DNA from 2 places in the Veillonella magna genome. Region 1 is predicted to be linked to the other one. Evidence: a T-box and tRNA genes for the amino acid it is inferred to sense, from the RefSeq annotation. Region 1 holds a T-box; the other holds one or more tRNA genes.

Region 1 (14,960 bases):
CCATCAAACAGGTGGATACCGATGCTTCACAAAGTTTGGCTACGTTGCCGCGGGATGAATTATATATTGCGCAAACGCCGCAGGGCTTTCGCAAAGATGTAATGATAGCCTCAAGACGCTATGCGGTTACGCATAAGGTGCGAGGCACAGATGATGTTTCATTGGTAGAAGCCATGGGAGAGCCGGTGGCCATTGTTGCCGGTGATTACAAGAATATCAAGATTACAACGCCGTCGGACAGACAGGCAGCCATGTGTTATTTAGGAGGGAAACAGCCCATGATGCGCGTAGGCTATGGCTACGATATTCACCGATTCAAAGAAGGACGCCCTTGCATTTTAGGTGGTGTTACCATTGAGAGTCCCATAGGGCCGGACGGTCACTCCGATGCAGATGTACTGATTCATGCCTTGATGGATGCTCTGTTGGGAGCTGCGGGATTACGGGATATCGGCTATTATTTCCCGCCGGAAGACATGCAGTATAAAGGGATTTCCAGCATGGAGCTGTTGCGCCGTGTGAATTTATTGTTGAAAGAAGAAGGGTTAAAAGCCTATAATGTAGATGTTATGGTTATTGCTGAGGCACCGAAGTTAAAGCCACATATTGAGCAAATGAAAGAAAACATCGCTCGTGTGCTGGACATGGAGCCCGGCTATATAAGTGTAAAGGCTACTACCAACGAAATGCTTGGTGCCTTGGGCCGAAAAGAAGGTATTGCGGCACAGGCAGTAGTTACACTGTGTGAAAGAGAGGATTTGTGATTATGTCAAAAATGAAAGTTCGTTTCGCTCCGAGCCCGACGGGCCCGTTCCATATCGGTGGCGCACGCTCCGCTTTATTCAACTGGTTGTTGGCTCGCCGCGAAGGAGGTACATTCCTACTTCGCATTGAAGACACCGACTTAGTGCGCTCTACCCGCGAAAGTGAAGAAAATATTAAAGCCGCTTTAAAATGGTTAGGCATGGATTGGGACGAAGGTATTGACGTTGGCGGAGACAACGGTCCGTATCGCCAGACAGAACGACTCGATATTTATAAAGAAGTGACGGATCGTCTCATTGCAGAAGGCAAAGCATATTATTGCTATTGCACGGAAGAAGAATTGGAAGCAGAACGTCAAGCGCAGTTGGCACGTGGGGAAACACCGAAGTACAACGGTCATTGCCGTCATTTGACGGAAGAACAACGCGCTGCTTACGAAGCGGAAGGACGTAAGCCGACGGTACGACTTCGCGTACCTCTTAACGAAACCGTTGCGTTTGATGATATGGTTCGCGGTCATGTATCCTTTGAATCAAACGGTATCGGCGATTTTGTTATTGTTAAGTCCGACGGTATTCCGGTATATAACTATGCCGTTGTCATCGATGACCACACGATGGAAGTAACCCATGTTATTCGCGCGGAAGAACACTTATCTAATACGCCGCGACAGATTGTTATCTACAATGCCTTGGGCTGGGAGGTACCGACGTTCGGTCACATTTCGTTGATCATGGGCAAAGACGGTAAGAAGATGAGTAAACGTCATGGTGCTACATCGGTAGAACAATATAAAAACCTCGGTTACTTGCCGGAAGCAATCAATAACTTCTTGGCTCTTATGGGTTGGGCTCCGGAAGGCGAACAGGAACTCTTTACGACAGAAGAATTGATAAAGAACTTCTCCATGGATCGCGTTGCTAAAAACCCAGCTGTATTCGATATTGATAAGTTGAATTGGATTAACTTCAATTACATGAAGAAACTTACCGATGAAGAATTATATACATTGTGTTTGCCATCGTTACAGGAAGCAGGCTATGCATCGGCGCAGCCTGATGAAGAGGAAAAAGCACGTCTTACCATGTTGTGTGTATGCTTAAAGGATCATATCAGTTACGGTGCGCAAATTAAAGAAGAAGCGGCTATGTTCTTTACCGACAGCATCAGTATTGACGAAGAACACCGTGACGATATCAAGGCTGTGTTGGCGGAAGAATCCTGCCCGACTGTATTAGCTGCTTTCAGCGATAAATTAAAAGCGATGGACGAAGTGACTCCGGAACAGGTAAAAGCAGCCATTAAGGCCATCATGAAGGAAACCAAACTGAAGGGTAAATTCGTGTTTATGCCGATTCGTGTGGCCATCACCGGACAGATGCACGGACCGGACTTAAACTACATCGTGCCGTTACTCGGTCGCGATACCGTAGTGGCACGCTTGGCATCCGTAGATACATTGGCATAACACAGGTAGCGCCGTCAGGCGCATAAGGGAGGCAGTACAATGGAAACTATGTTGGAACGTTTTATTCGTTATACAAAAATTAATACGCGGTCAAATGAAGAAAGCACAACGGTGCCCTCTACCGAATCTCAGGTGGCCTTTGCCAAGATGTTGGCGGAGGATTTAGAACGCATCGGTATGCAAAACGTAATGATCAACCCGCGAAATGGTTTTGTAACGGCGGCATTGCCGGCGAATACGGATAAAAAGGTACCGGCTATAGGCTTTATTGCTCATATGGATACCGCAGATTACAATGCGGAAGGTATTTCTCCGCGCGTTATTGAATCCTATGACGGTAAGGACATCCTGCTAAATGAAAAGGAACAAATTTACAGTCGCGTAAAAGACTTCCCGAATTTAAAAAATTATGTAGGAAAAACACTGATTGTTACCAACGGTACAACCCTATTGGGCGGTGATGACAAGGCAGGCATCGTAGAAATCATGGAAGCCTTGCAATACTTAATGGCTCATCCAGACATCGAACATGGTCTTGTTATGTGTGCCTTCGGACCGGATGAAGAAATTGGCCGCGGGGCCAATTTGTTTGAACCGGATACCTTCCCTGTTGACTTTGCTTATACGGTGGATGGTTCTTGCTTAGGTGAACTGGAATACGAAACATTTAACGCTGCCGGAGCTACGGTTACCTTAAAGGGAATTTCCGTACATCCCGGCTCGGCAAAGAATACCATGATCAACTGCAATAAATTGGCGATGGAATTCGATCGCATGTTACCGCAGTGTGCCGTACCGGAATTAACCGAAGGCCATGAAGGCTTTATTATGTTGCAAAGCACTACTACGTCTATCGACAGCGGCGAAATGAGTTATATCATTCGCGATCACGACAGAGCAGCCTTTGAAGCTAAAAAACAATTATTCCTATTGGCAGGAAAAGTATTGAATGAACGGTACGGTACAGATGTAGTAACGATATCCATGAAAGATAGTTACTATAATATGTACGAAATTATTAAGGATCACATGGAATGCGTGGATGTTGCCAAGCGCGCCATGGAAGAAGCCGGCGTAAAACCGATTATTCAACCGATTCGCGGCGGTACCGACGGTTCGAAAATTTCCTTTATGGGAATACCGACGCCGAATATTTTTACCGGTGTAGAAAACTTGCACGGTCGTCATGAATTTGCTTGTCTTGATGATATGCAAAAAGCGGTTGCCACTATTGTTAATATCTGTGATACGAATAAATAGTTTACTCTGAAATACTTTGACTTTATACGGCGGTCGTGGTATAGTATTGTATATTGAAAATTTACAATGTAACGACTATGATTGAAAGAAGTACTTTTACACTAGCTTTACAGCGAGGACCGACCGGTGGAAGGGTTCAAGTATAGAAAAAAGGAATGCGTTCAGGAGTTGGTGGGTCGAATGATGCAGTAGACTAGCCCGGCGACGCCCGTTATGCGTATTGAGTGAGCGTGTACAGCGCTTAACAGAGTGGAACCGCGGGCCACCGTCTCTGTATGAGATGGTGGCCCTTTATATTTTTACGGAAGTGAGGCATCGGGGACGATGAGAGAAGTTAAAGTATTCAACACAATGACGAGGGAGAAAGAAGTATTTAAGCCTGTAAAAGAGGGGGAGGCTAAAATTTACGTCTGTGGCGTAACTCCCTACAATCACCCCCATATCGGTAATGCGCGCCCGTTTGTAACTTGGGATGTGATTCGCCGTTACTTAACGCATATCGGTTACAAAGTAACCTATGTGCAAAACTTTACGGATGTAGATGATAAAATTATTAACACCTCCAATGGCGAAGGCGTAAGCTGGGATACCATTGCTAATCGTTATATCGATTCGTATTTTGAAGTCATGGATGCCCTCAATGTACGTCATGCCGATATCTATCCGCGCGTGTCGGAACACATTGATGACATCATTGCCATGATTTCTCGTTTGGTGGAAAAAGGATACGCATACGAGTTGGACGGCGATGTGTATTACAGTGTAGAAAAATTCGAGCATTACGGTGAACTGTCCGGTCGTACGTTGGATGATATGGAAGCCGGTGCTCGCGTTGATGTAGACGATCGCAAGCATAACCCGATGGATTTTGCGTTGTGGAAAAGCGCTAAACCGGGGGAACCGTACTGGGAAAGTCCTTGGGGCAACGGTCGTCCGGGATGGCATATTGAATGCTCTGCCATGAGTAATAAATACTTGGGTGAGGAATTTGATTTCCACGGTGGCGGCAGTGACTTGATCTTCCCGCACCATGAAAATGAAATTGCCCAGTCAGAAGGGTGCAACGGTCATCATCCGTCCGTGCGCTACTGGTTGCACAATGGATTTATTACCATTAACCAAGAAAAAATGAGTAAATCCTTGAATAACTTCTTCTTGGTAAAAGATATCTTGGCAGAGTACAGTCCGGATGCATTGCGCTACTTCCTTTTGAGCACGCATTATCGCAGTCCTTTGGATTTCAGCGACGAACGCTTGGAAGAAGCCAATAAATCATTGGAACGCATGACGACGGCTATCGAAAACTTATTGTATTTGGAAGGCTGTGAAGACGGCCCGTGTGATGAAGAAGCAGCAGAATTATTAAAGAAGGCAAAAGCTTACGAAGAAGAATTTGAAGAAGCTATGTCCGATGATTTCAACACCGCATTAGCCGGAGCACCTATGTTCGGCTTGGCAAAAGAAATCAACATTTATTACCAGTCGGTACAGAACCAATCCGGCACGGTATGCCGCGAAACTATTGCGGAAGTAAAACGTATTTTCCGTATGATGACGGATATTCTCGGTATTTTGGAACAAGCATGGGAAGGTCCGAAGGCAGACGGAAAAGAATATGATGCGCTTATGCAGGTGATTCTGCGCGTACGTCAGCATTGCCGCGATAAAAAATTATGGGACGTAGCGGACGCAATTCGTGACGAATTGAATGAATTGGGTATTATTATCGAAGATTCTCCGCAGGGAGCACGGTGGAAGAAACGTGAAATTTAAACAATATCAGTTTTTACGAGACAGAGCTGTTGCTATATTGAAAGAACAAGAAACGCATGAGGGAACGCGCACCGTTGAGGCGGCAGAGGATTCCCTCATGCTTGCCTATATGGGGGATGCGCTGTATTCTCTATATGTACGTGAACGTGTGATTGCTACGGGCATTGCCAAAGTGCAGGTACTTCACACGATAGTGACGGAATTTATCTGTGCCAAATCACAGGCAAAGGCGTTACCGGTATTGGAAACCTTGTTTACGGAAGAAGAACATGAGGTGGCCAGACGGGCACGCAACGGTCATGTGAACGTGCCGAAGAGTGCTACCGTACAGGAATACCGAGCCAGTACGGCATTTGAAGCCGTACTCGGTTATTTATATTATGAAGGGCGCCGGGATCGATTGCAGAGCCTGATGGAAAAAGCATTTTCGGTTACGCTGGAGAATTTACACTTTTAACTATCCGAAGAGTGCTGAACTGATAAGAAAGGACGACCATGGAAGAATATATTGTAGGACGCAATGCTGTTCGCGAGGCATTGCGGTCGGGACGACCCATTCAACGCCTGTTGGTGACTACCGAGAAAGGGCAAGGCTCACTGAAAGAAATTATTGCCTTGGCAAAGGATAAGGGCATTGAAGTACGTCGCGTACCGGAATCACAGCTACAGGCTTGTGCTCACGGCAATGTGCATCAAGGCGTGGCGGCCATGGTTGCCACCGTACATTTTGCTTCGTTGGATGATGTACTGGCACAAGCAAAGGGAACGCCGCTGCTTATTCTGACGGACGGTATAGAGGATCCGCACAATATGGGGGCAATTATTCGCACCGCAGAATGTGTAGGCGCTACGGCTGTTCTCATACCGAAACGTCACAATGCACCGATTAACGCAACGGTGGCGAAGACATCGGCCGGGGCGGTAGAGTTTATTCCTTTAGTGCAAGTGGGCAATGTGGCACAAACCATTAAGGAGTTACAGAAGCAGGGATTTTGGGTAATGGGCGCTCATATGGAAGGCGACAGAACGATGTACGAGGCAGACATGACAGTACCTACTGTGTTGGTGGTGGGGAACGAGGGCAAAGGCCTTAGTCGTTTAACCAAAGAAAGCTGTGATTTCTTAGTGACGATTCCTATGGCAGGACGCCTTAATTCCTTGAACGCTTCGGTAGCAGCGGCATTGCTCATGTATGAGGCACAGCGACAAAGGCAGGCTTGATACTATGAAGGCAGACATATTGCTGGTTGACGGATATAATGTAATTTTTGCATGGCCCGAACTCAAACGATTGAGTAAGCAATCATTATCGCATGCGCGCAGTCGTTTACGACATATACTGCAGAACTATGGTATGTTCAAGGGCTATTACGTTATTTTGGTATTTGACGGTAAGTATGCGGGAATGGCACCGGCGGAGGAGGAAGTGTCGCCGGACTTTTTGGAAGTGTATACGGCGGAAGGCGTGACGGCGGATTCATATATTGAAAAAGCAGTATTTATCCGTAAAAACAGCTTCCGCAATATTTATGTGTGCACATCGGATCACGCGGAACAAAACCAGATTCTCGGTTCCGGGGGCCTTCGTATTTCCGCGCGGGAACTATTGCGGCAAGTAGAACGGGCCAAGTTGGATGAACGACGTCATTACAGACATACGCATACCGGTGACAGCGTTCGGTTGGAACGCAATGAATTCGGTCGTCTTATCGAGGGGACAAAGGCAGCCGAAGGTTGGGAAACAATGCGCCTTAACGGCAAGAAACGAGAGAACAAGGAATAGTAAGTAAATACGAATGAACCCTTGCGTTACGGCAAGGGTTAACGTATAATGGAGGATGTATTGATACATCGTTCTTGTATGTAACGGAGGGCCATAAATGAGCGTGATAAGACAGCATTATGAAGGTTATGACCGCTTTGAGGGCTTGAAGGATGAGGACATTGTCAGATATATACAGGCAACTAAAGATGAAATTGCTATAGATTTTCTTGTAGAGAAGTATAAGAATTTTGTACGAGCTCGAGCACGGACATATTTTATTGTCGGTGCGGACAGAGAAGATTTAATTCAGGAAGGGATGATTGGTCTTTATAAGGCCATGCGTGATTTTAAAGCCGATCGCACCGCATCGTTTAGGGCATTTGCCGAATTGTGTATTGTACGACAAATTATTACAGCAATAAAAACAGCGACGCGGCAAAAGCACATTCCTCTGAATTCATATGTATCTCTCAATACCCCGATTTACACGGATGAGTCGGAACGTAAATTGGAGGATGTCATTTCTGAAGGACAAGTAGCCAGTCCGGAAGAGGAAATGATAAACCACGAGGACTTGGTAGCTATGGAAAATTCCATTGGTATCATCCTCAGTAAATTCGAAGCTCGGGTAATGACGGCCTATTTAGATGGGAAAAGTTATCAGGAAATCGGTGAAGAGGTAGGACGCAGTGTCAAGTCTATCGACAATGCTCTGCAACGGGCCAAACGCAAGTTGGAGCAACATTGGGGAATTCACCATAAAAATAAAGGCGCGGCAGCCGGTAAGGAAGGATGAACGAAGTGAAAAGCTTTTTGATGTTTGCAGAGGTAATCGTTTCTGTATTATTAATTGTGGTAGTGGTGATGCAGTCAAGCAAGAGTGCAGGCATGGGCGGTGCTGTATCGGGCGCGGCTGATTCCGTGTTTGGCGGTAAAGCACGCGGCATTGACGGATTTTTATCCAAATGCACTATCGTGTTGGCGGTTATTTTTGCCGTGTTGAGCCTTGTATTAGGGTTCTTATTAAACCAATATTAATAGGAGGGCCTGCGTATGCAGGTCTTTTTTTATAGAAAGCGAGACGACAGTATATGCGAGAGGCAATAGACAGACAAGAAATAAAAGAGCAGTTGCTCACTTTTTATAAAGACATTGCACCGGAAGCCTATCATGTGGAGGATGCAGCGTATATGCTGGGCATGAAAAGCGCCGATGAGGTAGCGGCCTTTATGGATGCCGTGGATGAAGCAAAGCGGGACGGGCTATTGATGACAAAGGACGGAGAGTATTATAGGTATGCGCCGGCAGTGGCCAAAGGAATGATGGCAGAAGGAATTTATAAAAGCTATCGCAAGAGCTTTGGCTTTGTGGTAGGTCCCAATTTGGAAGAGGATATTCATATTTCCGAAGAACATCGTCACGGAGCTATGCAGAACGACAAGGTGCGAGTGCGGATTATCGGAGCCGAGAAGGGACGACGCCGAGAAGGTGAAATCGTAGCGATTATCGAACGAGCCAATACGATTATTGTTGGTACTTACGATCGCCAGAAAAAATTTGGCTTTGTGAAACCTGACGATGAACGGATTACCGAGGATATTTATATCAGCCTGGATCATGCGCTGGATGCACGTAGCGGTGCTAAAGTGGCGGTGGAAATTATTAAATGGCCGGAAGGCAATGAATTGCCGGAAGGACGTATTACTGCCGTACTCGGCTATGAAGGTGACAAGGGTCTTGACATTAATTGCATTATGGCACAGCATAAGATCCCCTTTGCTTTCCCCGAAGATGTACTGAAGGAAACGGAGTCTATCAGCATGACCGTTCTGCCCGAAAAGGGTCGATTGGATTTACGGAACGAACCGATGGTTACCATTGACGGCGAAGATGCGAAAGACTTGGATGATGCGGTCAGTGTTAAGCGCTTGCCTAACGGACATTGGCAGCTGGGTGTTCACATTGCGGATGTAAGCAACTATGTGGTGGCGAATACGGCGATCGATCGCGAAGCGTACAGCCGTGGCACCAGTGTGTACCTGGTTGACCGTGTAGTACCGATGTTACCGACGATTTTATCCAACGGAATTTGTAGTTTAAATGCCGGTGAAGACCGTTATGCCATGAGTTGCATTATGGAAATCGATGACGATGGTACTGTGGTGGAATCAACTATCAGTCCTTCGGTTATTCGGGTTGACCGACGCTGTAGCTATCGCGAAATTTACCAAGCCTTGGAAGAAGACATTATTCCGGACACCTTAGTCCCGCTGATGCCGATGGTAAAAGAGCTGCGGAACGTGGCCGAAACATTGATGGCCATGCGTCATCGGCGCGGTGCTATCAATTTTGAGTTCCCGGAATTTAAAATTATCCTCGACGGTGACGGTACGCCACTGCGCATCGTTAAACGGGAACGGACGATTGCGGAAAAAATCATCGAAGAATGTATGCTGATTGCCAACGAAACGGTAGCTTGTTATCTGCGCGATCATGCACCGGCCTCGGTGTATCGTATTCACGAAACGCCGAATGCGGAAAAACTGGCAGCGCTGCAAAACGTACTGCAGTATTTGGGACGTAACGAACGCTTTACCGAGGATGTGACGCCTAAGGATGTACAGAAATTTTTGGAAAGCGTCAGCGGTGAAGATATTGAGCAGGTCGCCCAGGTCATGACACTTCGCTCCATGCAGCAGGCGCGTTACTCTGCCAACAATGCGGGACATTTCGGTTTGGCATCGGAATGTTATACGCATTTTACATCGCCGATTCGCCGTTACCCTGATTTGATGGTGCACCGTTTGCTGAAAAAAACGATGCATTGGCATGACGGCTACAGCAAGCGCGATGACGATATAGCGTATTTGGCAGAAGCAGCCGAACACTGCTCCATGCAGGAACAGGTAGCGGTGGAAGCCGAACGCGATACGGATGATTTGAAAAAAGTACAATATATGGAACGCTATGTCGGTGAGGTATTTACAGGACGGATTAATTCCATTACCGGATTTGGGATGTTCGTCGAATTGGAGAATGGCATTGACGGATTGGTACACGTATCCATGATGGAAGATGACCACTACTTCTTTGATGAAGATCATTTCCTATTGGTAGGACGTCGCACGGGCAAACAATATCACCTGGGACAGGAAGTAACGGTTACGCTGATTAAGGCAGACACGGAACGACGCCAAATTGATTTTGTCCTCGGCGAAGTAGAAAACTTAGCCGCCTTGCAACGACGTTGGCTGGATAAAAGTATGAAGCGCGACAGTCAGGCCGGTCGTAAGAAAGGTGATGCCAGATCATCTGCCGGGGGTAGGAGCAAAGCTAAGAAGAGTCGCAACGGTAAATCCGGCAGCGGGAAAGGAAAAAAGAAAAAGGCCCATGCATCGCGTAAGCGCAATCGCAGTAAAGGAAAACATAGAAAATAGTTGAAAGCATAAAAAGAATTGAATGCATGAAAAAGGAATAAAAATATAGAAAAGAATTGAAACAGGAGGGATACCATTGGCAAAGACAAAGAAGGACAGTACCAGCTTAATTGCGGATAATCGCAAGGCACGCCATGATTATCATATTCATGAAACCTATGAAGCCGGCATTGCCCTAACCGGGACAGAGGTAAAATCGATTCGCCAAGGTCGACTCAATTTGAAGGACAGCTTTTGCGGTATTGAAAATGGAGAGCTCTTTCTCTATCAGGCACACATTAGCCATTACGAACAGGGCAATCAATTCAATCATGAACCGGAACGGACGCGTAAGCTGTTAATGCATAAGGCGGAAATTCATAAATTGTTGGGGCAGGTCAAAGAGAAGGGCTTCTCTTTAGTGCCGTTGAATTTTCACTATAGTCATGGCCTGATTAAAGTTACCGTAGGTCTTGTGACAGGGAAAAAGAATTATGATAAGCGACAGGATATGGCGGAACGAGATGCGAAGCGTGATATTCAGCGGCGCATGAAAGAACAAGATCGCTATTAATTAAAATAATTGACAAGCTAATGAGGTATTGCGTATAATAAAGTTTGCACATGATATGTGCGTACTCGCGGGGACGTAATGGTTTCGACAGGGATGCGTGTATCATGGATAGCGAGCCGGCGTTCCATTAGGCCGTTAAACGGTGGAACCTTTAAATTAAACGCAAAAGAAAACTTTGCATTAGCTGCATAAGCTACGTCTTACCTCTCTTCGCCCGTGAGAGGGGATAAGGCGTCAAACTACGGGCTGGTTTAACTTACTTGCTCAAATAAGTTAAATAAGATTCCTTGAGCTGGGACAGTGTAGTTTGTCGTTGTACAATAGCTGTCTGAGATTTAAAACAGCGACTGCGCTCGGAGAAGTCCTTGGGGCACCGTTTTTGGACAGGGGTTCGATTCCCCTCGTCTCCACCACATGCTTGGTCGGTTTTGCGAAATGTGTTAATCATGGAGAAATATCGGCCAAATACATTCCATTATACTGTGAGAGGTAGCATTTAATATTAAATTTTTCAATTACCTCAATTTTTTTCCCCCTCGCTATCCTCTCAGCAAAACAAGCCACTATGTAAGTAGTGGCTTGTTTTGTTATATACTAGCATTTTATGAAGAAGGTTGCGTTTGCATTATTGTGGTGACTCTGCTTTTTTTATTGAAAGTAATGTAGCAATAATTGAAAGAATTGGATAACACAGTGATGTGTTGTGTAAAGAGAGCATATATGAAGAGAGCATATATGAATGACCACATCTTTGTTAACTTTGTCATATTACCTAGTTGACTAACATATATATATCTTCTATAATCGATACGTAGAAATCAAAATTGAGGAGGGACAGCGGTGTATACATTGTTTCGTGCTATGACGGCAGCGGATATACCGAAGGACGTTGTTATTGCTTCTTTGGCATGGCGGCAACACAATCCATCTCGTGCCGGAGTCTATGACAAAAGTCCGGAAACGAAGGTGCGTTGTCGTGGAAATCGCTACCGTTTCTTTGCTGTCGATGATGAGGGAAGCTTGGAGGCTGTCTTAGTGCCCTATGATTCTTCCCGCACGATTCTTCCGACGAGTACTGCCGATGTGACAAGCGTAGGCGATACCGAGCAGTTGATACGCTGGCGTTCCTTTTCGCCAACGGTGGTACATGCGTTTACCGAAGCGGTAGGCGACGCCAATCCCATTCACCGAGACGACTGCTGTATTGTGCCGGGGTGCTTATTGCTGGCTGCTTTTTACGAAGACTGGCCATCGGTGATACAAAGGAACAATGAAAAAGGATTGCTCTCGGAGAGTACGACAGTTGACAGTGAGGCAGTTAGTGGTGAGCTTGTTGGCAGTCACACAGAAATGCCAACAACAGAGAATGTCATCAAGGAAATTCGTATCCGTTTTCGCAATCCCGTGTATGCGGATACTCCATTGTTTCTCCGAAGTGAGGGACCCACAGACTATACGGTGATTACTGCAGATGGACTGCGGCTGTTTGAGGTGGTTACTGTATCGGCATAGCATACGGTTCTTGACGTAGCAATTAAAAATAAATGAAGAAGGAAGTAGAGTTAGATGAGTGATGTTCGTAAATTGACAAAGATGGCGCTTTTGGTAGCGTTAATGTGTATTTCAGCGTATATTTCCTTTCCCTTGCCCTTTACACCGGCGATGGTTACGGCGTTAACATTGGTTATGTGCTTGGTAGCCTTTATGCTGCCGCCGAAGGAAGCTTTCATTGTACTTTGTGTCTATGTGTTACTGGGCGCAGTAGGCTTACCGGTATATGTAGGCGGTACAGGCGGGCTGGGCAAGCTGTTCGGACCGACCGGTGGTTTTATCTGGGGCTGGCCGGTAGCGTATACATTGTTGAGTATTTGCAAAGGCAAGACTGTATCCTTTTGGAGTTATGCATGGCGTGCCTGCATCATTACGATTCCCATTACCTACGCGTTTGGTATTGCCGGCGGTATGATTGTAACAGACATCGGATTTAATGCGGCTTTGGCCGGTTATGCATTGCCTTTTATTCCCGGGGATGTTTTTAAATGCTTGGTGGCTTCGTGGTTAGCCACAAAAATTAGATTATAAACAGAATGTAATACATCGCAAGAGGAGGAAGAGTTGTGAGTAACGGTAACGAGACTTCTTGTCGCGACGTATATATCATGGGCGGCCTTAGGTCGCCCATTGGTGTATATAGAGGACAATATAAAACGACACCGCCGGAAGTATTGGGCGCGGCAGTGATTGATGCATTGCTGGAGCGCACCGGTTATACGACGGTGGATCGTGTTTATTGCGGCAATGCCGTAGCCGGCGGAGGAAATATAGGGCGTCTTACTGCATTGCTTTCATCATTGCCGGAAACAGTACCGGCAGTAACGGTGGATATGCAATGCGCTTCGGCCGGCGGTGCCTTGGAATGGGCGTACAGCGGTATACGAGCCGGGTTGTACGATACCGTTTTGGCCGGTGGGACTGAAAGTAGTTCGCTACAACCGCTGCGCACCTATGGGGACGATGATTATCGGGAAGGATCGTACCGCGTGGCACAGTTTTCGCCGCACGAGCGAGATGAGCTGGCGATGCTCAAAGGGGCGGAGCGTACTATGCAGAAATATCAGGTAAGGGCTGATGAATTGACGCCGTGGATATTGCGCAGTCATCAGCGTGCCGTGCTGGCCGAGAAAGAAGGCTATCTACAATCATACAAACTTGACGGCGAAGACATGGAACGGCGCATAGCGCTCGTAAGTGAATCCTACGGTATACCGCAGCCGATACTAACACATGCGCCGGTGGATGAATGCATTCGGCCGCGTATGTCGGAGCGTTTGTTACAACGAATGCCGTCTCTTTTGGGACCGAATACGCTGACTACGGCGGGGAATGCTTGCCTTACGCATGATGGAGCGGCCTTTCTTTTACTGGGGACACAGCCCTCAAGATATCGGATAGCAGCGGTTACAGCATGGGCAGGCAATCCTTTGTACAGTCCGGAAGGTGCTATGGAAGCAACGAAACAATTGTTGACGCAAATGGGACTGACCATGGCGGCGATAGATGCAGTGGAATGGAACGAAGCCTTTGCAGTGATTGATGTATTGTTCGGTCGACGGTACGAGGCATATACGGAACGCTATAACCGTTGCGGCGGAGCGCTGGCGTACGGGCATCCGTACGGTGCATCGGGAGCGATTATTGTACTTCATCTCATGGCATCGTTGGAATGCTGCGGCGGACGTTACGGATTGGCAGCCATTGCCGGTGCCGGCGGTGTAGGGACGGCAATGCTTATCGAACGGATGATAACAAAGTGAGGAAATTAATATGGATGATTATAATCGGACCGGACAAAGTGAGATGACGTATTCCCCGGGGCGGAATAGAGTGACCTCGTTATATGCGATGATGCTTGCATGGCAAAAGGCGGAGCCGAACAAACCTTGTTTGTGTATCGATGATGCGGTATATACTTATGATGTGTTTATGCGAGATGTGCAGGCGGAAAAAGAAAAGTTGGAAACGTATGCGCAAACACAGCCGCCAGTCATATACCGAAATTCCGTGTACGACCAGTTGACGGCGTGGGTAGCTGCCATAGGAGCAGGTCTACAGCCTATCATCGGTCATCCGGACAGTGATGATATCGTTCGAAAGGCACTGGAGGAACGATTGAAAGAACCTAGCGCTTGTTGCGACAGGGCTGACTTCGGCGTGCTTTCGTCAGGATCAACGGGGGTACCGAAAATCTTGTGGCGACGTACCGCTTCGTGGGCCGATTTCTTTCCCGTACAAAATGAAATATTTGAAGTAACTAAGGATACACGTTTGTTTTTACATGGCAGTATGAGCTTTACCGGTAACTTAAATGCTTTGTTGGCCGTATGGTATGCCGGCGGTACGGTGGTAACCTCTGCCTATTTGCGTCCGCGGTCGTGGCTG
Region 2 (14,960 bases), on a different contig from region 1:
ACACAGCCGAAACAGTCGGAACAAGAAAAATCAATACTCCCAGACCGGTGGCTACGCCACGTCCACCTTTAAACCCTAAAAACAGCGACCAGTTATGACCAACCATGGCCAGAATACCACCAATAAGCATAGTTTCCGGTGCCGGTCCCATAAGCCAAACACCAATCATTCCTTTTGCTACATCGCAAAGAAATACAGGGAGAGCTGCTTTCAGGCCCAACACGCGATAGGTATTGGTAGCGCCTATATTTTTACTACCGTAAAGCCGTACATCAGTATTAAAAAATAGTTTACCGATTAGCAGCCCACTGGGAATACTTCCAACCACATAAGCCAATGCTGCCATCAACCACGGAGAAAATACGTCCGTCATTCGTCGTCATTTCCTTTCTTACCCCGTAAAATCAGTCGTATCGGCGTTCCTTCAAATCCAAACGATTCCCGAAGGCGATTTTCTAAGAAACGCATATACGAAAAATGTATTAACTCAGGTTCATTGACGAAAAGAATAAATGTAGGTGGTTTTACGCTAGCCTGTGTCATATAATAAATTTTAGGCACACGCCCATTTCTTGACGGTACCGGATTAACCGACTGTGCATCAGATAATACTTGATTAAGAACACTGGTAGAAATACGCATATGTTGCTGTTCAGATACAAATTTAATCATATCCGCCAGTCGGTGAATCCGCTGTTTTGTTAATGCAGAAGCAAACAAAATAGGGGCATACTGGAGGAAGCCCATTTCATCATAAATATCTTCGGTAAACTTGTTGGTCGTCTTATCATCCTTTTCGATAAGGTCCCATTTATTTACTACAATAATCATGCCCTTGCCGGCCTCATGTGCATAACCGGCAATTTTTTTATCCTGCTCAGTTACACCATCCGTAGCATCCAAAACCAAGACAACTACATCAGCGCGGTCAACCGACCGAAGCGAGCGTACAATACTATATCGTTCTACGGGAGCATCAATCTTTGCCTTACGTCGCATACCTGCCGTATCAATCAGCACAAACTTCTGATCGCCGTGTGTCCAATGCGTGTCAATAGAATCACGAGTTGTTCCGGCCACATCGCTGACAATCACTCGCTCCTGACCCAACAATGCATTGGTCAAAGATGACTTACCCACGTTAGGACGACCAATCAATGCCACATGAATGGTATCTTCTTCACTCTCGGTAGTCCCGGCATCGGGGAAATTTTTAACCACATCATCTAACAAATCACCAAGGTTCATTAGATTTTTTGCCGAGATTCCAATAGGATCACCAATACCTAGATTATAAAATTCATAAATATTGGCTTCCTGTGCCTGACTATCAATTTTATTAACCACCAAAATAACTGGCTTACCACTACTGCGCAGTATATTAGCTACTTCCTCATCAGCCGGTACAATACCTGTCTTACCATCTACAACAAATAAAATAACATCTGCTTCTTCAATAGCAAGCTGTGCCTGCAAACGCATCATTTTTGGAATAACATGACTGCCAGCAGTTACAAATTCAATCCCGCCTGTATCAATCATGGTGAATTCTTTATTTAGCCACTCTGCATCGAAATAAATACGATCGCGAGTAACGCCGGGAATATCTTCCACAATGGAAATTCTCTTATTTACAATCGCATTAAACAGTGTCGACTTTCCTACATTCGGACGACCGACAACTGCCACTAACGGTTTTGCCATGCTCCTCACCTCAAATACTCATATATTAACTATTTTATTGTACCATATTTCACTTTATTCAATAAAGAAAAAAGACCAACCGATTTATACGGCTAGCCTTTTCAAAAGAAAGGGAGACACGGCAACGTCTCATTGCCACATCTCCCACTTAGTATCTTATTCTGCGTCTTCAGAGGAAGCTACAGGTTCCATAAGCTCAGTCAAAGCCAAACCTAATTTCTTTTCGTCTTTGCTGAAGGAAATTACTTTAACTTCTACTTCCTGACCACGGTTGAGGTAATCTTCCACTTTAGCATTTCTCTGTTTAGTAATCTGAGAAATATGAAGCAGACCCTGGATATCGTCGTTAACGGCAACGAATGCACCATAAGCTACCAAACGAACAACTTTACCGGTCAAAACATCGCCAACGCTAATAGTTTCTTCGGCCAAATCCCATGGGCTCTTTGTCAAAGCCTTTAAGGACAAGGAAAGTTTGTGGCTTTCCGGATCGAAGGACTGCAATTTAACTTCGATTTCCTGACCTACGGAAAGTACATCTTCTACCTTTTTAATCTTATGCCAGGAAATGTCGGAAATATGAAGCAAACCTTCAATGCCTCCGATATCAACGAAAGCACCGTACGGCATAATCTTACGAACCACACCTTTGTAGTTTTCACCAACAGCAATTTTCTTCAAGGCTTCTTCTAATTTAGCCTGACGTTCTACTTCAAGTACAGCACGACGAGAAAGAACTAAGCGGTTTTTCTTTTCATCGATTTCAAGTACTTTAGCTTCAAATTCGGTACCTACCAAATTTTCAAGAGATTTTACGAAGTATACGTCACCTTGGGACAACGGAATGAAGCCGCGCAAGGAATTTACAGTTACTACAAGACCTGCCGGAATGGCATCAATACCTTTACAAATGATTGGCTGATCTTTTTCCTGAGCTTCGATAACATACTGCCAATCTTCGTCCTTAGCTAAACGAGTCACAGAAAGATATACCGGGTTATCTTCTTTAATATGGTTCATAATAACCGCTTTAATCTGGTCACCTTCCTTAAGAACATCTTTTGCGGAAGCCGGTGCCGGATATGCGATTTCCGTACGATTCAAGATTGCTTCCGTTTTATAACCGAAAGAAACCCATGCACGTTCATCTTCTACCTGTGCAACAGTGCCTTCTACTACAGATCCTTTCTTAAGATCTTCGTCCCAGTTTGCTTGTGCAGTTAATAATTCTTCAAATTCATTCATTGTCTCAATGACCTCCTTAATTATCCAGTCGGGTGTCGATGCACCGGCTGTAACCCCTACTGTTTGGACCCCTTGGAACCAGGCCACTTCTAATTCAGCAGCGGTCTCTATGTGATATGTGGTACAGCCTACATCTCGGCAAACTTCCGCCAGCCGATTTGTATTGCCACTATTTTTACCACCTATCACAATCATAAGGTTTACTTCTTTCGCAAGTTCTACAGCCGAGTTTTGACGCTCCTGCGTAGCCGTGCAAATAGTTTTGAAAACCTTTAGATTCTTAGTTTTTTTCTCTAATATACCTATTATACTTTGAAACTTAAATTGTGAAAAGGTCGTCTGTACAACTACCCCCATATTTTCCACGAAAGGAATAATTTCGGCGTCTTTTTCAGATTCAACGATTATTCCTTTATTTCCAGCCCATAAATTAATGCTAATTACCTCTGGATGCTTTTTTTCGCCCAAAATAACCAATGTCATATTATCATCCACAACAGACTTAGCATCTTGCTGTGCTTTTTTTACATGAGGACAAGTAGCATCGACTACATCTAAGCCTTTATCTTCTGCTTCTTTATAAATAGCAGGCCCTACCCCATGGGAACGAATAATTACTTGTCCATCCGGAATTTCCTCCAGACTGTTAACGGCACGCACTCCGTCATCGGCTAAGGACTGTACTACCTGCGGATTATGAATAATCGGTCCCAATGTATAACTGGTAAAGTCATTCTCCGCTGTTTTCTGTGCCATAGCCACCGCACGCTTAACACCGTAGCAAAAACCACAATTCTCTGCAATGCGAATTTCCATTGACATCCTCCTTTAATCTATATATGATGCCCACAACCGTTTATGTATGCTACTACAATAAAACGATTGCAGCAACAAAGCAACAGTATTGCTACACATATAGTATCATGAATCGGTCCTTGCATGATAGTCCGCAATCATAGTTTCTATTGATTCTTTTACTTTAGCATTTAATGCATCAATAGCTTCCTGTGTCGGTTTAGCTTTTTCTACTTCTATTACATCACCAATAATAATGGCAATCTTTCCCCGTTTCATCTCACGTGTACCAATAACTGCTACAGGGACTACCGGTACGGCTGTACGCAAAGCCATAGAAGCTACCCCATCATGAAAGCGTCCCAGCTTTCCCGGTTTTTGGCGACTGCCTTCAGGAAAAATTCCCAATACCCACCTCTTTTTCAAGAGGTTCATAGCATGACGAATAGCAATTTTATCGACTCCGCCTCTACGCACCGGAAATGCTCCCAACCATTGAATTACAGTACGCAAAAACGGATTACGGAAAAGTTCTTCTTTGGCCATAAAATGGACAGCTCGAGGTAACGCATAGCCTATGACCGGTGGATCGTTATTACTTAAATGATTGGGTGCTACAATGAGAGGCCCCTCCATAGGAAATTTTTCACGCCCTTCCACATGGACATTGAATCCCCAACCGTAGATTACTTTGAACGCAGTACGCCATATACATTCTACTACCGGATTCATTTTTCATCCCCCTTTACCTGTATTGCCTCTTCAGCCAGCAAAGCAGACTTATCAATGATAAGCTTCATAATGTGTTCCACCGTATTCTCAAAGCTCATATTACTGGAATCTACCACTACTGCCTCAGGTACACATATAAGCGGTGATTCCTTACGGGTAGTATCCATCAAATCCCGTTCCTTTACGCTACGCTTAATGTCTTCTAATGAAACCTCTTCAATATCCTTCACTTCCAACCACCGACGGTGCGCCCTGGCATCAACAGAAGCCGTTAAATATATTTTAAGTTCTGCATCAGGCAAGACAACCGAACCTATATCTCGGCCATCCAAAATGACACCGCCGCAACGTGCCATCTGTCGTTGCTTTTCTACCAGAAATTCACGCACCGATTTATAAGATGCTACTTGAGAAACATGTCCCGTCACAGCCTGTGACCGAATATCTGCTGTAATCTCACGATTGTTAACATATACGCGAAAGCTGTCTTTTGTCGGCTCTAAGCGAAGATCTATCGATGGCAATAACGCCGTTACCTTTATTTCGTCCTTTACGTCCACGCCAGCATGTAATGCAGCCCAAGTGATTGCCCGATACATGGCTCCCGTATCAATATATAAATAGCCTAACTTTTGAGCTACTAATTTTGAAATGCTGCTTTTGCCCGCACCGGCCGGCCCATCAACGGCCACCGCAATTTTTCGTATACTGCTCATGTATGTCACTCCTTGCATATTTTGTTCCATAGATCATATCACTCGGCATCATTGCCATGCGCCGCATGCATCGCTGCCACATAGCCGGTAGAAAATGCCGCTTGCAGATTATAACCACCAGTAAAGGCATCAATATCAAGCACTTCACCTGCCGCATATAACCCTTTAATTTTCTTTGATTCCATGGTTTTAGGAGAAAACTCCTTCACCGATATGCCACCAGCCGTTACGATGGCCTCTGCTACCGGACGCGTTCCCTTCACAGTCAACTGTAAATCGCGTAATGTGTGAACCAATCGCTGCCGCTCTTCTCGACTGATTTGATTAATCGCTTTATCCGCCTGTAAATCTGCCTCGGCAATTACTCTACCGATAAGGCGTTGCGGCAAAATATCTTTCAAACCGTTGGCCAATTGCTTTTTGGAGTATGTCGTAAAGTCACGTTGTACACGCTTATCCAACACCTCTTCCGTAAGTGCCGGCTTTAAATTAATCGACAATGTAATAGGTCTTGCCTTTTTACGTAACAATTTGGAAACCGTATGGCTCAAAGATAAAACAATCGGTCCCGTGACCCCAAAATGCGTAAACATCATCTCACCAAATTGCTTTGCTTGTAGCTTTCCTTTGGCATATACCGACAATTCAACATTGCGCAGGCTTAGCCCCATAAGCTCCTTCACCCACGGCTCCTCAACCTCTAGCGGGATTAAGGACGGTCTTAATTCTGTTACCCTAAGCCCCAATGCTTCTGCTATCTTATGCCCATCACCGGTAGAGCCCGTCAAAGGATAAGATACGCCGCCGGTCGCCAAAATAACAGCATCACAGTAATACGTCTCCTTATCAGTTACTACTGCTTTTATTCGATCTTCTTCCACGAGAATATTGGTGACCGCCTCATTAAGATGGAGTGTGCCACCATAGTTCTTAAAAACTCGACGAAACATATCGCGCACTTCCAGGGCCGAATCGGATACGGGGAATACGCGCCCGCCGCGTTCCTCCTTAACGGCCAGCTTCCACTCAGTCAACAAAGCCAATAAATCTGTATTATTAAATTGCCCATATGCACTGTAAAGAAAACGACCATTTCCCGGAGTATGTGCAATTAATTCATCTACACTACAGGTATTCGTTATGTTGCATCGCCCTTTTCCGGTAATGCCCATTTTCTTACCTACCATATTCATTTTTTCTAGGAGCAATACTTTAGCCCCTTCGCGAGCCGCAATAGTTCCTGCCATCAATCCTGCTGCTCCGGCCCCAATAACTATAATACGTCGCATCATAGATTATTCCTCCGTCTGCTGTTTCAGCTGTCGCACCTCATCATCCGTCAACGAACGATAGGCACCGCGCTTTACCCCGGACAAATTGAGGCCACCGTAACTGATGCGCTTCAAATTCTGAATACGATATCCGAAGTATTCAAACATGCGCCGTACTTGACGATTTCTACCCTCGTGAATTGTTATATCAATCGTCGTTAAACCTGTTTTTGCATCAAAACCATAATCTATTAATTCAGCAGGAGAGGTCATCCCATCCTCCAATGCGACACCTTCGCTAATCGTTGTTAAATGGTCATCGTTAATACGTCCCTTTAAGCGCACTTCGTACGTCTTCTTCACACCCGCCGATGGGTGAGAGAGCATCTGTGCCAAGGCACCGTCATTTGTCAGCAATAAAAGGCCTTCCGTATTATAGTCCAATCGCCCTACCGGATATACCCGTTCGTTAACACCCTTTAGATAGTCCATGACTGTCGTTCTTCCTTCCGGATCGCTGACAGAAGTAATAACGCCTTTCGGTTTATTGAGTAAAAAATATAATGGTTTAGGCGGATGTATTAGCTTCCCCTCTACCTTTACACGATCAATGTCCGGATTAATTTTAGTACCCAACTCCGTAACATAACGACCATTTACCTGTACAACACCTTTTGTAATAAGCTCTTCTGCTTTACGACGGGATGTATAACCGCATCGTGCAATATATTTTTGCAATCGTTCTTTTTCCATGTATAAGTCCTTTCTCTTATGGATACGTATTTCTTTATTCGTTAACGAGTTCTTCCTCTATCATTTATAGTTATTCTGCTGTAAATTCGGCTTCTTCCGTATTCGCAGATTCTTTCGCATCCTCTTTTGTCTCTGTCGATAATACTTCGCTTAGTTCCAAGCTTTCCTGAATACGAATTTCCCGTTGCAATGTATCTATGGAAGAAATACCGACACTACGCAAAAAAGTATCCGTCGTACCGAACAAAACAGGACGTCCAACAGTATCCTTGCGCCCTAGCTCAGCGATTAAATCACGATTTAACAACTGTTTCAATACTTTTTCACTATTGACACCGCGAATTTCTTCTATTTCAGCCTTAGTAACCGGCTGTTTAAAAGCTACGACTGCCAATGTTTCCATAGCTGCGGCCGATAGCTTGTCCTCCCGCTGTCGGATGCGACTTACATAGCGTCCCGCCTCTGGAGCCGTGACGAGCTCAATGCCGGCACCACTACGCCTAATGCGAATCCCGCGGGCTTCCTGCACAAGCGCCTTCTCATACTGTGATAATGCCACTTCCATAGTTTGCGGCGTTACTGAAAACACCTCTGCCAATACATCCAGCGGCATCGGCTTGGCCGCTGAAAATAAAACGGCTTCAATATCCGATTGTGTCATCCGCATCACCCCCTCGTATCACTTCACTGCCTGTTCCTCGTATTAACCAAACATCACGCTCAGCATAAACATCTTCTGTTCCCATCTTCTGTTTATTTTCGTCAATAAGCAGAACCTGCCTCTTAAGCAATTCTAACACAGCAATAAAGGTCACTACCTTTTCCTCGCGGTACAGTGAGGAGTGCATTAATGTATAAAAGCTGAGACGCCCTTCACGGTGCAAACGATGAAGTAGGCTGCGAATGGTCTCTTCTATACTGAACGTTTCTCGCACTACCTGTACTATCGGCGTTGATATAACCGATTTGTGTTCTCTAGCCATACTGGCCCTAAAAATTTTATACAACTCGCTTAACTCAAATCGGTATACCCTTTCTCGGCCCCATTGGCTTAGCGCCTCAACGCGCGGAAAAAGCATATCGCTCTCATCGGATTTTGCCTGAAGTACCGTCGTCAACTCTTTAATCTGTTTGTATTCTAATAGCCGCGTTACCAATTCGTCTCGCGGATCCTCATCCTCTCCATCGGATAGTATTGTCGTACGTGGTAACAACATCCGTGATTTTATATACAACAATGTCGCCGCCATGACAAGGAACTCACTACTGTAATGAATATCAAACTGTTGCCATTGCTCCAGCTGCTCCATATATTGCGATGTAATATCCACTATGGGAATATCATAAATATCAATTTTATGCTTTTCAATTAAGTGCAGCAACAAGTCAAGCGGCCCTTCAAAAACAGCCAGCTTATACTCGTACTGCATCTCCTCCGCTTTCACTATCATACTCATTATAAAAAGCGGTGCTCTTCATGCATCCGCTTCTCCCTTTCCAAAGATTCAAATGCCTCTTCGGCCTCATCCTATTGTACTGTATATACGCATTTATTATACAGAAATATCTCCTAAAAAACCAGTATTCACTTCCATCTGCTGAATTTTTGTCACTCCACGGCAAATCTTAGAAGTAAAGCTATTTTATATTGTATTTTTCGTCTCCTTCTGCTATCTTTAGTAAGGATATACTATTATCTAGTCATTGTAATCACAGTTACATAATTATAAATAATACATGCAGGCATGCATGCTAAAGAGAGGAACTCTTCATGAAACACACACTACTATCCATGTACAACAGGTTCCGTTGGCCGTATTTACTAACGACACTTGTCATCTACATCATTTTACACCTTACATATGAACCCATTACTCTGGGCTTTGACCTTGAGGATATAACTACCCTGGCCTTACCGCTACTGATTGGACTAATAGGGCTACAGCTTATAATTAAAGCTCCACTATATCGTAAAATATACGGAGGTCATGGTTTAGTAGGTGTTGCTTGGGCTTTTACTTTTCCCTTGCTCTTCCATTGGTCTTACAGTAAGCCTTTTTATTTTTACGAATTTGCCGGTGACTTTCTCTTTGCCTTAACCGCCTTTATCAGTCTGACATTACTGCAATACGGCCTAGCCCGGATTGGACGCTTTCTTCGCTTATCATCAATATGCTTTACACTCATTGATTGGCTACTGCTTTTAATCCCTTTGGGGCAGATTGGGTATTATGTATCTACATGGCATTGCCTGACACCGGCTACATTAATGGCCCTCTACCAAACAAATCCGGAGGAAGCTTTCGGTTTCTTAAAAAGCGCCGCCGGCATTCCCGGACTTATAGGCATTGTCATTGGTCTCGCTCTTTTATTTTGGTACCTTTACCACGTAAATTACTGCTTAGCTCGCTTTGCTGCTAACCCTATTAGTTCAGAGACAACCTATAATGATACTCTATCTTCCAAGACATCGGTTCTTTGGCGCTGGCTACTTACAGTAATCATTAGCATATATGCTTTTGGTTTCCTTTTACCCGGTACCTGTATTCTTCGTAACTGGAGCGATGTTACCAAATACATGCACGAGCTTCAGCAGTACAATGCTCTGCATCATGATGTATTCGATTCCTTACAGATAAATGAAAAAACAACAGCAGCCCAACGAATTCCGGGAACAATCATCCTAGTTATCGGGGAGTCGGCTTCACGCAACTATATGAAAGTGTATAATCCCGACTTTCCTTACGAAGATACACCATGGCAGTCAGAAGAAGCTTCTAATCCAAACTTTATCTTTTTCAACCATGCTTATTCCTCTTACGTACAAACAGTACCAACTTTAGAGCGTGCCTTAACAGAACGCAATCAATATGACGATGCGCCCTTCCTTCAATCCGCCAATATTATGGATGTCGCTAAAAAAGCCGGCTACACTACCTATTGGCTAAGTAACCAAGGCGTATATGGGGAATATGATACGGCAATTTCCTTAATCGCCAAAACATCCGACCATACAAAATGGGCTCATGAATCCTATATGTTCTCTGATAAATACGATGGCGTGTTATTGCCTTTGTTACAAGAAGTGCCTAAGGATACACCAAACTTTATCGTAATTCACATTATGGGCAGTCACATTTATTACAACGATCGTTATCCTCATGAATTTAGCAAATGGAAAGTCGGCGAAGTGCCGAAGGGGATGGAAGCGTATGCTAACAGCCAACTTTATACGGACTGGGTATTAAAATCAATTTATAACTATGCTAAGGAACATCTGAATTTACAGGCTATGATTTACTTCTCCGACCACGGAGAAAGCTTGCATTTATCGCACAATCCTGATATCTTTGATTTTGACATGGCACGAATTCCATTCTGGATTTACTTGTCACCACAGTATCAAGCTGCTTACCCGGCAACAGCACAACTCTTACGTCAACGTGAACATCAATATTTTACTAACGATTTATTGTATGATACCGTATCCGGACTCTTACAAGCACCATCGAATCGCTATGATGCACATCGCGATCTGAGTAATCCGGCTTACAAATATAACAAAAATAATTTAACTACTTTACTCGGCCAACAACCTTTGACTAACGATCCGGAAGTTGACAAGTAGATTAAAATAATTGCAAAAAGGTCTCGCAACGAAGAACTCTCTTCGTTGCGAGACCTTTCTAATATACCATTCAATACAATTGTTATTATGCTTCCTTTACCAACGGTAAGGTAAGATGAACTACGGTACGAATCGGTCGTTTTGTTTCTGCGTCAGTGCTACGGAATCCCAATACATTGTACAGCTGTTTAGCACTTTCCATACTCGGCAAACTATCTAAAAGAAGCCGTTTATAGCCGTTTTCTTTTGCCTCTTCCACTACAATCTTAGCCATTGACATACCAAGGCCGGTACGACGGAAGTCAGGACGTACATATAAACGTTTCATTTCCGCCGTTGATGCATCCACGCGGCGAATCGCTACACAGCCTGCCGGTTTACTGTCTACAAAGGCAATATACATAGCTTCGCCTTCACCTTTATACTTCTTTTCTAAACCTTCAAACTCTTTGACATCTGCCGTTACACCCAAGGACTTTACATACTCTACAAACAACAACTTCATTTCATCAATGTATTCATGTCCGTCTCTCATTTCGAAATTCATAACAATCCCTCCTAGTATACACATATGTCAGTAATGCAATCGCCATTCCGCGCACATTGCTGTTTATCTCTTGTATATAAGATTCGCCATCTTGTATCTAATCTCCTCTAAAATATATTTTATTTTATATACTTTCAAGTTTCCCTATATTCAAGATTATTTACGCTATATATTTAAGATTATTATCTGTATATTCAAACTTATTTACGCTGATGCGTATCATGCGTATCTGTAAAGTAAATGGTTGCCTCCGCTTCCGTAATGACCTCTATACCGACTGCACGTAACGCCTCTACAGTAACACCGTCACTACTTCGTAATGTATGGGTGAAGGTTCCATCATATATTGTTCCACTACCACAACTGGGGCTTTTAGATTTCATAATAGCTAAACAGCAATCTTCCCGAATTGCTAATGCTACTGCTTGCTTTGCTCCTTTTTCGAATGCCTCCGTAACATCATCACCATCAGCAGTGATTACTCGAAGACCACACCGTTCTGCCGGTGTTCGTGGTGTAGACAGTCCTCCGGCTTCTTCGGGACAAAAAGAAATAATATCTCCCATAGTTTTAATTTTCTCCACAATTTGTTTATAGTTATGCCCTCCGTCATAGCGACAAGGCTCTCCCATTAAACACGCACTGATCAAGATTTTTTTCCTTTTTTCCCTACTTGCTCCATCGCGAATTCGTTGGATGATATCTGCTATAGCACTCGCTTTCCTTGTTTGTTGCATCATTAATTTTCCTCCCACTAAATTTGGGCATAAAAAAAACAGACTGAAATCAGTCTGTAATGGTGCCGAGGACCGGAATCGAACCGGTACGGTTGTCTCCAACCGACGGATTTTAAGTCCGTTGCGTCTGCCTGTTCCGCCACCCCGGCAGGAAATGTGTGGAGGCGGCACCCAGAATCGAACTGGGGAATAAAGGTTTTGCAGACCTCTGCCTTACCGCTTGGCTATGCCGCCACATAAAAATGGAGCGGAAAACGAGATTCGAACTCGCGACCCCCGCCTTGGCAAGGCGGTGCTCTACCGCTGAGCTATTTCCGCATGTATGGTGCCTCAGGACAGAATCGAACTGTCGACACACGGATTTTCAGTCCGTTGCTCTACCGACTGAGCTACCGAGGCGAAAAAATGGCGACCCCGATCAGATTTGAACTGACGATCTTCGCCGTGACAGGGCGACATGTTAACCGCTACACCACGGGGCCGTTCATAAGCTACTTCATTATTATATGATAACCATCATTCATTGTCAAGTCATTTTTTCTTAACAATCTACGATTACCACTCCTAACGCAGTCGACTCTATGAAGAGTACGTTGTATATAATACAGCATCCCCTTCATTCCGTCAACTGTTTTTTTCTATTTTGTTAATCTTTTTTTCAACTTGGCCTACCAGTATCCGACGTATTAATATACGACTTAAGTTTTTCATTATATAATAACTCACGTCCTAAGGTAGTTATCTCTGCATGTCCCGGCAATATAATCAGCGATGGATCCCAGAAGCTTAAACGTCGTAGCGTTTGTGTTAACGATTGCTCATCACCGTTATAATTTTTTGTTGTGCCTATAGAATCCTTGAACAGCGTATCTCCGGTAAATAAGTAGCCCTCCAACTGAAACATAACACTGCCACGACTATGTCCGGGCATTTCATATACATAAAAAGATAATCCACCTACATCTAAAATAGATTCACTAATAGTACTGAAGGGTGCCGTAAACATTCCCTTGTACGATGACGGCATACGGCGCTTTGCATGAAGAAGTTCCTCATCACCGGCATGCATATACACAGGTGCCTTCGTCATCGCATATACACCATCGACGGCACAAACATGATCACAATGACCGTGAGTCAACAAAATAGCCGTCACCTTTGCCTTCCCCACCATATCCATCACTTGTTTGGCATGTAATCCCGGATCAATAACTACCGCTTTCTCTCCCTCTACATCCTTATAGATAATTACATAACAATTTGCCTTATATAAACCCAAAGGTTGCTTTATAATTCGATAGCACTCCGTATGAGCTACAACTTCTCTGTTCATACTTTACCTCATGCCTTCCACTTATCGCATGACAACACGATAACTACGCTTTCTTTGCTTAACAAAATAGCCTTGCCAGAAATCCGGATGCAACAGCACCAAAAGGGTAAACAGCTCCAAACGTCCCAACAGCATATCTACAACACAGGTTAATTTAGCTACCGGATGTAATATGGCAAAAGAGTCTGTAGGCCCTAATGTACCAAAAGCCAACCCAACATTACCTAAAATACCAGCCACACATTGTAAGGATTCACCGACATTCAGTCCCGTACCGGCAATGATAATCGAAGAAATTGCAAATATCATCATATAAAGGAAGAAAAAGTGCTGTGCCAATTGTATCCATTTTACCGGCATTGGTTTGCCATTGATACGCACTGCTTGCACCATATCAGGATGTATTGCTTTACGCAGATAAATAATGCTGCTCTTCACTAAAATAATAATACGGATAATTTTAATTCCACCCGTCGTCGATCCGCTACAGCCACCAAAGAATGTAGACAAGAATAATACCATCTGTGCCATCATAGGCCATACATCATAGTCAGCAACAGCAAATCCCGAGCCGGTTTGCATAGAAATGAGCATAAAGGTAGCATCATTAAAAGACTGCAAAAACGATTCCGATCCCTGCACACTAAGAGCAAATGTAATGAGCATAATGCCGATGCCCAGGATCAAGAGATACATCCGATATTCAAAATCATACCAAATTTCCTTAATTCCTCGTTGAAATACGCTGTAGTAGACAGTAAAATTCCCTCCGGCCAATATCATAAATACCACTAAGATGTAGCGTATCCAATAATTATCAGCATAGGCAAAGGTTCCCGCTGCATTAGGCGTAAAGCCACCGGTAGCAATCGTGGAAAATGTCATATTAATAGCATCAAACCAACTCATTCCCGCACCGTAAAGAAGTATGCAGCAAACAGCTGTAAACAGCAAGTAAATGCGCCACAACTTAACTGCCATGGACTGAATCCGCGGCAAAACAACTCCGGGGCGTGGCACCGAAGCCTCAGCATTAAATAAATGGGCAGCATCGGCCCCTAAGTTTTTTAGAAAAGCCAATACCAAAACGATAATGCCCATACCGCCCAACCAGTGTGTCAGCCCGCGCCAGAGAACAAAACTTTTCGGTACACTGTCCAAATCTGCAATAACACTAGCACCGGTAGCTGTAATACCCGATACCGATTCAAAAAGCGCATCAATAAAGGATGGTAAAATACCGCTAAAATAAAAAGGCAGCGCCGAAGCTAACGAAGATAGCAGCCACGTAGCGCTGACAATTAAAAAGCCATCACGCAGGCTGTAGTTAGTGCCGGGCCGCCCCCAATAATAGAGTGCTCCACCTGTCAATGCCGTTAAAACACTGACCGTTATAAATGAATAATATGGCTCTTCCCAGAGAAGACCATAACCAAAAGGTACCAACATAATGGTTGCCAATAACAACAACAGCTGGCCCACGAGGTGCATGACAATCT

Evidence for each region. A T-box is a leader RNA that pairs with one kind of tRNA and senses whether it is charged. The one in region 1 lies ahead of cysS (cysteine--tRNA ligase), so its partner is inferred to be a tRNA-Cys.
Region 2: it encodes a tRNA-Cys, which carries the amino acid that the T-box ahead of cysS (cysteine--tRNA ligase) is inferred to sense. The anticodon was not compared.

Annotation. Positions count from the first base shown of each region.
Region 1 is NZ_CAUGKU010000006.1:103,317-118,276, forward strand. It holds gene ispF (2-C-methyl-D-erythritol 2,4-cyclodiphosphate synthase) at 1-764, shown strand, start outside; gene gltX (glutamate--tRNA ligase) at 767-2,233, shown strand; gene pepT (peptidase T) at 2,273-3,493, shown strand; T-box leader at 3,562-3,769, shown strand; gene cysS (cysteine--tRNA ligase) at 3,818-5,266, shown strand; gene Q5873_RS04945 (Mini-ribonuclease 3) at 5,256-5,723, shown strand; gene rlmB (23S rRNA (guanosine(2251)-2'-O)-methyltransferase RlmB) at 5,762-6,487, shown strand; gene Q5873_RS04955 (YacP-like NYN domain-containing protein) at 6,492-7,049, shown strand; gene sigH (RNA polymerase sporulation sigma factor SigH) at 7,147-7,827, shown strand; gene secG (preprotein translocase subunit SecG) at 7,833-8,069, shown strand; gene rnr (ribonuclease R) at 8,150-10,468, shown strand; gene smpB (SsrA-binding protein SmpB) at 10,545-11,021, shown strand; RNA gene ssrA (transfer-messenger RNA) at 11,091-11,434, shown strand; gene Q5873_RS04985 (hotdog family protein) at 11,862-12,533, shown strand; gene Q5873_RS04990 (biotin transporter BioY) at 12,588-13,103, shown strand; gene Q5873_RS04995 (acetyl-CoA C-acyltransferase) at 13,139-14,335, shown strand; gene Q5873_RS05000 (AMP-binding protein) at 14,346-14,960, shown strand, end outside.
Region 2 is NZ_CAUGKU010000004.1:68,259-83,218, reverse strand. It holds gene plsY (glycerol-3-phosphate 1-O-acyltransferase PlsY) at 1-373, opposite strand, end outside; gene der (ribosome biogenesis GTPase Der) at 370-1,704, opposite strand; gene Q5873_RS03655 (bifunctional 4-hydroxy-3-methylbut-2-enyl diphosphate reductase/30S ribosomal protein S1) at 1,861-3,765, opposite strand; gene Q5873_RS03650 (lysophospholipid acyltransferase family protein) at 3,871-4,476, opposite strand; gene cmk ((d)CMP kinase) at 4,473-5,192, opposite strand; gene Q5873_RS03640 (BaiN/RdsA family NAD(P)/FAD-dependent oxidoreductase) at 5,231-6,481, opposite strand; gene Q5873_RS03635 (pseudouridine synthase) at 6,488-7,216, opposite strand; gene scpB (SMC-Scp complex subunit ScpB) at 7,287-7,883, opposite strand; gene Q5873_RS03625 (segregation and condensation protein A) at 7,858-8,673, opposite strand; gene Q5873_RS03620 (phosphoethanolamine transferase) at 8,988-10,844, shown strand; gene Q5873_RS03615 (GNAT family N-acetyltransferase) at 10,930-11,391, opposite strand; gene Q5873_RS03610 (2-thiouracil desulfurase family protein) at 11,592-12,131, opposite strand; tRNA gene Q5873_RS03605 (tRNA-Leu) at 12,189-12,277, opposite strand; tRNA gene Q5873_RS03600 (tRNA-Cys) at 12,288-12,362, opposite strand; tRNA gene Q5873_RS03595 (tRNA-Gly) at 12,372-12,446, opposite strand; tRNA gene Q5873_RS03590 (tRNA-Phe) at 12,452-12,527, opposite strand; tRNA gene Q5873_RS03585 (tRNA-Asp) at 12,535-12,610, opposite strand; gene Q5873_RS03580 (MBL fold metallo-hydrolase) at 12,787-13,461, opposite strand; gene Q5873_RS03575 (TrkH family potassium uptake protein) at 13,483-14,960, opposite strand, start outside.